DNA from 4 places in the Companilactobacillus sp. FL22-3 genome. Region 1 is predicted to be linked to each of the others. Evidence: predicted binding sites of a transcription regulator. Region 1 holds the regulator's gene; each other region holds the start of a gene.
The links. The regulator Rex, encoded in region 1, represses fermentation and respiration genes when NADH is low (regulators of the CRP and FNR family bind a similar motif). The targets are predictions, from matches to a motif close to TTGTGAANTANTTCACAA.

Region 2: ACYT32_RS03435 (FAD-binding protein) is a predicted target of Rex. The motif match lies at 1,079-1,096, and genes of this name have one in related genera.
Region 3: adhE (bifunctional acetaldehyde-CoA/alcohol dehydrogenase) is a predicted target of Rex. The motif match lies at 1,339-1,356, and genes of this name have one in related genera.
Region 4: ACYT32_RS00270 (acyl-CoA dehydrogenase family protein) is a predicted target of Rex. The motif match lies at 1,357-1,374, and genes of this name have one in related genera.

Annotation. Positions count from the first base shown of each region.
Region 1 is NZ_JBTYYZ010000009.1:70,526-72,737, reverse strand. Features, by position in the region: gene ACYT32_RS09250 (ABC-F family ATP-binding cassette domain-containing protein) at 1-487, opposite strand, end outside; gene ACYT32_RS09245 (redox-sensing transcriptional repressor Rex) at 624-1,274, shown strand; gene manA (mannose-6-phosphate isomerase, class I) at 1,296-2,212, shown strand, end outside.
Region 2 is NZ_JBTYYZ010000003.1:25,298-27,509, reverse strand. Features, by position in the region: gene ACYT32_RS03435 (FAD-binding protein) at 1-1,022, opposite strand, end outside; gene ACYT32_RS03430 (FAD:protein FMN transferase) at 1,156-2,085, shown strand; gene ACYT32_RS03425 (NADPH-dependent FMN reductase) at 2,181-2,212, shown strand, end outside.
Region 3 is NZ_JBTYYZ010000011.1:47,866-50,077, forward strand. Features, by position in the region: gene adhE (bifunctional acetaldehyde-CoA/alcohol dehydrogenase) at 1-1,310, opposite strand, end outside; gene ACYT32_RS10585 (oleate hydratase) at 1,597-2,212, opposite strand, start outside.
Region 4 is NZ_JBTYYZ010000001.1:58,460-60,671, reverse strand. Features, by position in the region: gene dltD (D-alanyl-lipoteichoic acid biosynthesis protein DltD) at 1-1,053, shown strand, start outside; gene ACYT32_RS00270 (acyl-CoA dehydrogenase family protein) at 1,390-2,212, shown strand, end outside.

The DNA.
Region 1 (2,212 bases):
GCGTCGAGACTTTATTTTGCCAAACTTCTTCCTCAAAACCGAAGCCCTTTAGGACACTGCGGATTTCTGATTGATAACCGTAACCATTTTCTTGGCGAAAAGTATTTTGTAGTTGATCATATTGTTTTAAGATATCTTCGTAATCATCAGCATTAGGATCAGCTAATTTTTCTTCAAGTGCGTGCATCCTTTTTTCTTGTTCTTTGAGGTAGTCAAATACCTTTTCCAATTCTAAGAAAATTTGATTATCGCTGTTCAGACCTGAATCCTGTGCTAAATAGCCAATATTGGTGTCTTTTTTCAACGCAATATTGCCGCTGTTATAACTTTCTTGATCTGAAATGATCTTCAGCAAAGTAGATTTTCCAACGCCGTTACGTCCAACTAAACCGATTCGGCTATTGTCTTGGATTTCAAAACTGACATTGGAAAAAAGTTTTTTGGTACCAAAATTTTTCGTAATGTTCTGTGCTTGTAATAAAATCAAAATATAACTCCTTTATGTCTTCACAATTTTATCATTAATTAATAATTTGTGCCTTTATAGGTTTAACGTATTGCGTTTTTTTGGATTTTTATTTACTATAAATGTTAGTGAAATGACACACATATGGTGGTAAATTATGACAAAAACAACAGTTCCAAACGCAACAATAAAGCGTTTACCAATTTATTATCGTTACTTTCAATTTCTCAAGGATGAAGGCACAAAAAAAATCTCCTCTGGCGAATTATCAGAAGGGGTCAAGATAGATAGTGCTACAATTAGACGTGACTTCTCATATCTAGGTGCACTTGGGAAACGTGGCTACGGTTACGATGTAAACGATTTAGTGGCTTTCTTTAAGAAGCTCTTGAATCAAGATAAACGAACCAACGTCGCATTAGTGGGAGTTGGTAATTTAGGTAACGCCTTACTAAATTATAACTTTTCTCGGACTAATAATGTGCGAATTGCGGCAGCTTTTGATATCAATAAGGAAATTGTCGGTACAGTTAAGAGTGGCGTACCAGTTTACTATATTAGCGAACTGAAAGAACAACTTAACTTGCAACAGATCGATGTCTGCATTTTGACAGTTTCATCTAACGCTGCCCAAACGACCGCTGATCAGTTAGCCGAGGCTGGCGTTCGCGGTATCTTAAACTTTACACCGGTTATTATCAATGTACCAAGTAGTATCCGCGTTCATTATGTCGATTTGGCAAATGAATTGCAGACGTTGATCTTCTTCTTAGACCGTGATAAGTCAATGACAGAAGAAACAAATTAAAATCCTTTGGGGGGAATTATAATGAGTGAACCATTATTCTTGAAACCTGTCTTCCACGAAAAAATCTGGGGTGGCAGAAAATTAGCAACTAAGTTTGGCTATGATATTCCTGATGGCACGATTGGTGAATGTTGGGCAATTTCTGGACATCCACATGGTAGATCACAAGTCGAAAATGGCGAATTTGCTGGACAATATGTTGATGACCTTTGGAAAAATCACAGCGAATTATTTGGTAATCCAGAAGGCAAAGTTTTTCCTTTGTTAACTAAGATCTTAGATGCTGAAGCCAGTCTTTCAGTTCAAGTTCATCCAGACAATGCCTATGCAGCTGAGCATGAACATGAATTAGGTAAGACAGAATGCTGGTATATCATCGATGCTGAGCCTAATTCATATTTGATCTATGGTCACAATGCTAAGAATAAAGCTGAACTTGACCAAATGATCGAATCAGGCGATTGGGATCATCTTTTGAGAAAAGTCCCAGTTAAGGCGGGCGAATTCTACTATGTACCAAGTGGAACGGTTCATGCCTTAAATAAGGGGATCATGGTCTTAGAAACCCAACAAAGCAGTGATACAACATATCGTTTGTATGACTATGATCGGGTTGATAAGACTACTGGAAAGAAACGTGATCTACATATCAAACAATCTGAGGATACTATTACCGTGCCTCATAAAGATCCTCAACTTGATATTGAATCCAAACAAGTCGGCCAAAACAAGTTCACAACCTTTGTTCAACCACCAATTTCACCATTCTTCTCAGTTTATCACTGGGAGATCAAAGAACCTGTTGAGCTTCACCATCAAATTGGCAAATACACTTTGATCTCAGTTCTAAATGGTACTGGTAAGATTACAGTTGATGGCCAAGATTATGATTTGAAGAAGGGTATCCACTTGATTGTTCCAGCCACAGTTGATGCTTG
Region 2 (2,212 bases), on a different contig from region 1:
TACTTCTTTTGGTCGAAGATAACGAACGGATGACGTTGAGCCAAAGGAATCCGCCAGTTTCCGTGATCTTGAATGTGTCCGTGACGGTGCATCTCATTTTCATCGAAGTAGCGAGTACCATCATCGCCAACAACGATTAAACTGCCTTGATGGAAAGCGGGCCAATCGAATGGTAAGAATTGTGAACGTTGACCGGCTTTAGGTTTTGGCGTGAGTCCATGGAAAATGCCATATGATTCGTAATTATTCATATTATAGAGTTTAGCACCAACTTCACTGGCCATTTTAATGCCGATACCCTTGTTGTAGAGTGAGCCAATAGGATTGAGGCTAGTTTCGCCTAAGTAGTTCTCGACCATTTGCGGATTGTTTTCAAAGCCACCTGTTGCCATAACGATGCCGTTCTTAGCTTGGACGTTCAATAGTTGACCGTTACGCTCGATTTGGACACCAACAATGGCGTGATTCTTAGGATCTTGTATCAAGTGTTTGGCTGGCGTATGGTACAAGACATCAATTTGATCGGCTCGGTTGAGGACTTGTTGACGAAGATTTTTCCACAGTGCCGAGTCAGCTACTCCTTCGTGGACTGCGACTAGTTCATGAGTCTTTTGACCACGGAATTCGGGGTATTCATGTGCCATGAAGTACAAGGCTTTTGAGACTGGTGAATCGGGATGTTTACCCATAATAAAAGGCGTTACGCCTAAATATTTACTCAAATAATTAGGAATTTGATAGAGACCTTGAACAAAAGTATCCATTAAATCGTGATCATATGACAAAGGGAAAGCTAAATCTTCGTAATACTTACGTAAATCTTCAAGATCATCACCAGATGAAATAACTTGTCCTGCATAACGGGTATTACCACCTTCGTGACCTTCGGGTGCTGAGTCAGTAATGAGAACTTTGGCTCCGTTATCTGCGGCAAAACGAGCTGCCGAAGCTCCAGCACCACCGAATCCTAAGACAATCACATCATAAGTTGCGTTCCATTTTAAATTTGAATCTGCAAACATTTCACTCACTCCATTTCCTCTCAATGTTATGATTAATATAACTCTAAATATAATCATTGTGAATAAGTTCTCATTATTGAAAACGACATGTTTCACTGCTATAAAGAATTTAGAAACGAATTGAGGAAGTATCATGGGACTAATCAATAAGAGTTATTATGCGTTAGGAACGGTCATAAATTTATCAGTTGCGACGCCTGCCACCGAAAATGATTTGGAGGCGGGGTATAACTTGATTCAGCGTTTTGAAGATAAGTTGACTGTCAATCGAACTAAATCAGAGGTCATGTCGATCAATGACAACGCCGGGATCAAAGCAGTCGAGGTTCCTGTGGATACATATGCTCTGATTAAGGAAGCTGTCTTGGTCAGTCGCAAACATCTAGGGTTCAATGTCGCAATTGGACCGTTGGTTAAATTGTGGAAAATTGGCTTCAAGGGTGCTAATAAACCAACAGATGCAGCTATTCAGGAACGCCTAAAAATTATTGATCCAGAAAAAATCCTTCTTAATGACCAACAGCACTCAGTCTTTTTGTTGGAAAAGGGTATGGAGATTGATTTGGGCGGAATCGCTAAGGGTTATATCGCCGATTGTATTAAAGCGTTGTGGCAAAAACGTGGTGTAGAAAGTGGCATCATTGACTTAGGTGGCAATGTCTTATTAGTTGGACCAAGCCAGCACGCTGACAAGTTGTGGAATATTGGGGTTCAAAATCCAACTGCACCAAGGGATGTATCGTTAGGTGTGATTCAAACTAAGGCAAAGTCGATTGGGACGTCTGGAATTTATGAACGGAAGTTAGTTATCGATGGTCACGAGTATCACCACATGTTTGATTCCAAGACCGGTTATCCGATCAGTAATAATCTGGCCAGTGTCACGATTGTGAGTGATCGTTCAATTGATGGCGAGATTTGGTCTACTATTGGCTTTTATCAAGGCATGGAAAAAGGAGCTGCTTTGATAGAATCGCAACCTGGAATCGAGGCTATTTTTGTGACTAAAGATTTGCAGACGCATGTGACTAGTGGCCTGTTGACGAGCTTTCATTTAATATAATTTTTGTACATAAAAGCGATTACAAAATTATATTGATTTTATTCGTGAATCATTTTACAATGTACTTGAGAATATATAGAAAATGGGATGATGATATGAATAAGTTTATTGCTATTGTTGGAACCAA
Region 3 (2,212 bases), on a different contig from region 1:
ATAGAATTCTTACCCCATGAACCAGTACCAAGTGTCAATGAAGGGATCATTTCGTTATAAAGATTACCGATACCACCGATGGTAGCAGGAGTATTAACTAGTACACGACTAGCTTTCATCTTAATACCAAATTCAGTTGCTAAATCTTCATCCATCGTATGAATTCCAACGGTGTGACCTAAGCCACCGAAGTGCAAAAGCTCATCGGCTTTTTGGAATCCCTCTTTGTGACCTGCAACCTTATAAACAGACAAAACTGGTGAAAGCTTTTCTGCAGAAAGTGGCTCATCAGGACCCACCTTGCTTAATTCTACTCCGAGTACTTTCGTATCAGCTGGAACCTTGATACCAGCAAGTTTGGCAATATTCAACGCTGATTGACCAGCGATAGGACCTTTGACTCCACCTTCGGGTCTAAACATTGCTTCAGCCAATTTCTTGTAATCAGCTTTCTTGAGGAAGAACACTTTATTCTTCTCAAATAATGATTTAACTTCAGCATAAATATCTGCATCAACAATAGCACTGTTTTCCGAAGCACAAACCATTCCGTTATCAAAAGTCTTCGAAATCATAATATCATTAACCGCACGCTTGATATTAGCGGTCTTTTCAATATATGCAGGGCCATTACCAGGACCAACACCTAAAGCAGGCTTCCCAGTTGAATAAGCAGCCTTAACCATACCAGGACCACCGGTGGCCAAGACACTAGCGACTCCGTCGTTATTCATCAAGTATGAAGTTGCTTCGATACTTGGTTTTTCGATCCATTGGATCACTCCTTCAGGAGCACCAGCATCAATAGCGGCTTTTAACATGACCTTTGCGGCCGCAACAGAACATTTTTGAGCTTGGGGGTGGAAACCAAAGATGATGGGATTACGTGTTTTCAAAGCAATCAATGACTTGAACATTGCTGTTGAAGTTGGATTGGTTACAGGCGTAACGCCAGCTAAAACACCCAATGGTTCAGCGACTTTGATCAAACGGTGTTCTTTATCATTTTCAATGATACCAACCGTCTTATCACGCTTAATTGAATGCCAGATCTCTTCTGTCGCATACATATTCTTAATAACTTTATCTTCAACTAGCCCACGGCCTGTTTCTTCATAAGCCAACTTGGCTAATTCAAAGCTGGCATTTAATCCAGCAATCGCCATTTGATGAACGATATGATCAACTTGTTCTTGAGTAAAACTATCCATAACTTTTAAAGCTTTTTGAGCTTTAGAAACCATGGCATCGATCACAGGTTTTACAGCTTCTTTTTCATCAACTTTTGTATCTTTGGAACCTTTCAACATCTGATTACCTCCAAGATTGAAACTATATTTGTTAACTAATTCACGTTTTATCTTATCACTGTGTAATCTTTGTTCAAGCGTTTTATTTCAAATAATCAATGAAAACGTATCCACGTTGATATATCAACACCCAATCAGCTATTTTGATTGGAATACATTTTTCACATCAAAAAAATCAGCCATTTTATTGTGAATGTTTCTTCACAAAGTGGCTGATTTCAAGCATTGTTCTTTCACAAAAAAGCGGAACTGAAAGTTGATTCAGCTCCGCTTGTGAAATATTTTTTTATCTAAACATGGTCTTAGTTGCACGAGCCATGACTTTTGGATCTTTTTCATAATGATGCATTGGTGTCATTTCTGAAAGCGGAATGTTGAGCAATGTGTAGACAGCTCTTTGAGCAGCACGGAATGAATACTGTTCAGTAAAGACCATATCGAATGGTTGTTCACAGAACTGACTGATGAAGGCCAAATTCTTACTGTGTTCTGGAACGACATCAGGACGATCGCCGACAGCTCTTTGATTGAACAAAGCACTGGCATATGGCATGTGAACTGGAATTACATTGACAATGCTGTCCATGATTTCTTCTTTATGGTTAGCAATGTTATCTTTACTTGGATCAACCGCTGCCAATTGACCAAGGAATTCTTCCAGCATTTCTTTACCAGTCATTTCAATGATTGGCTTTTGAACATAGTCACCATTTCTTCTTGGATACATGAAGTAGCCCCAGAAGACTGATTCGTTAGGTTTTTGAGCCTTAAAGTGTGGTTGATGGTGTACCACGATCGACATCAATGGTGTACTGTGAATCCAAGTATTCAAGGCATTACCTGGTTCTTGTTGAGTAATCCGAGCAATTTCGTTAACTAAATAATGATTATTCGTTGTAACG
Region 4 (2,212 bases), on a different contig from region 1:
TCTAGAATGGATCCGTTCCATCCATCTTCCATGGCGCAAAAATATCATTGGAAGAACAAGCCATTTTTACTTGGTAATCCAGGTACGGCTTCGCTCACTCAAGCAATGAATGTTGGTGGAATGGAAAACCTCAAGGGAAATAAAGCTGTTTTTATTATTTCGCCCCAGTGGTTTACCAAAACCGGTGTCCCAGCCGATGCTTTTAAGTACTTCTTATCGCCCTTGCAATTGACAGGATTTATTTTGAATTCTGATCATGGTGATAAGGCCATGAATAAGTATGTTGCCAATCGAATCCTTGATTTGGGTGTCGATAAAGGACCCATTGAGGATGAGGCTTTAGAAAGAATTGCTGCTGGTAAGCAAATTACTTCGTTTGAACGCTTTTATATTCAAAGATTTGCCCGCTCTAGCTTAAAGAGCCAAGATGATCTGTTTGGTTCTATCTCGATGAATGATCATGAAGATGTCATCAGCGATGCAGCTAGCAAATTGCCTGACAAGTATAATTATAAAAAATTGAATAAATTAGCTATCAAGATGGCTAAAGAACATTCAAATGATAATGCCTATCAGATTGGTAATAAGTTCTATGACAAGCAATTGAGAAAACGAATGGAAACTTATCGCAATGCTCATCGACACGTAACTTATACTCATTCGCCTGAATACAATGACTTCCAAGCTTTACTTTATATGTTTGCTCAAAATAAGACCGAAGTATTGTTTGTGATTCAACCAATTAACCCATATTGGGTCAAGTATACAGGGATGCCAATGAGCACAATCACTAATTTTGACACCAAGATCAAGTATCAATTGAGATCTCAAGGATTCAATAATATTGTTGATTTATCCGAACTTAAAAATCCCAACTATATCGCCGAAGATACGATTCATATGGGCTGGCGTGGTTGGTTATTGTTAGATCGTCATTTGAAAGATTATTACAAAGATAAGAAGGCTAATCCCAAGAATACCCAATATAAGATGGACAGCTACTTCTTAACTGACAAGTGGGCTAATAATACAGACTTTTCAAATAACAAATAAAAAGTTAAAAGAAAAAGTTCAGCTTTCTAGTTTTGCTAAATAAGGAGAGCATAACAAAACACTTTTAGCTTTCAGTATTAAGTAAATAGAGCGGTAACTCGATTTTTGAGTTGCCGCTCTATTTGGGTTAAGCGAAAGAAGCTGTTTTTTACGCAAGATTAAAGTTAAAAATGGTTATGCCTACTGCCAGCCTTTTTTAATATTTATATGTAATTCGATACATTATAATTATATTTACAATTACTATTTAATGCCTTATTATTATTTTATTAGAATATTGCTGTGATATTTTTTTATAGATATTTGTGAATAAATTAACATGTGAGGAGTAAGCTGATGGATCAAAAACAGATGAGTAAAGAAATCCTTTTAAGAATGGTCAAGGCTTTTACTGAAAATGAAGTTGCACCATATGACATGGAGATCGATCATACCCGTTCTTATGTCAATAATCTTTTGGATAAAATTAAACAAGCTGATTTTCTCAGCACGATGTTGCCAGAAGAGTACGGTGGAGCTGGATTTGATGGTGAGACCACTGCGGCCATGATCAATGAAATTGCTCGTGGGAATGCCAGCTTAGGTGTAACTTTAGAAGGTCATTTCAAGTTGATCGATCAAATCGTTAAGTATGGAAATCAAGCTCTAAAAGATGAATATTTGCCACAAGCTAAGTCGAGAATCATTGGCTTTTCAATGACTGAACCAAGTGGTGGTTCAAATCCGTTGGGGATAACCTCACATGCTGAAAAACATGGCGACAAGTGGATCATTAATGGTGATAAAATTATGATCACTAATGGTGGATTAGCTGAGATCTATTGCGTTTTAGTTAAAACTGCACCAACAGAGTTGTCATTTTTCGTTGTGGACAAGGACATGCCAGGATTTGAATATGGTAAGCAAGAAAACTTCTTAGGTCTTACTGGTGTGCCAGTTGGCGAAATTGTGATGAATAATATTGAAGTTGATGAGAACCATCTTTTAGGCAAAGTTGGAATGGGAAAAGAAATCGGCGACAGTGCTCATAATGATGCTCGAATCTTAATGGGGGCCGTTTTGACCGGTATCATGGAACATGAGCTGAACATTGTGACTGACTACGCCACGCATCGTAAGGCCATTGATACACCGATTATTCAAATGCAAGGTATTCAGC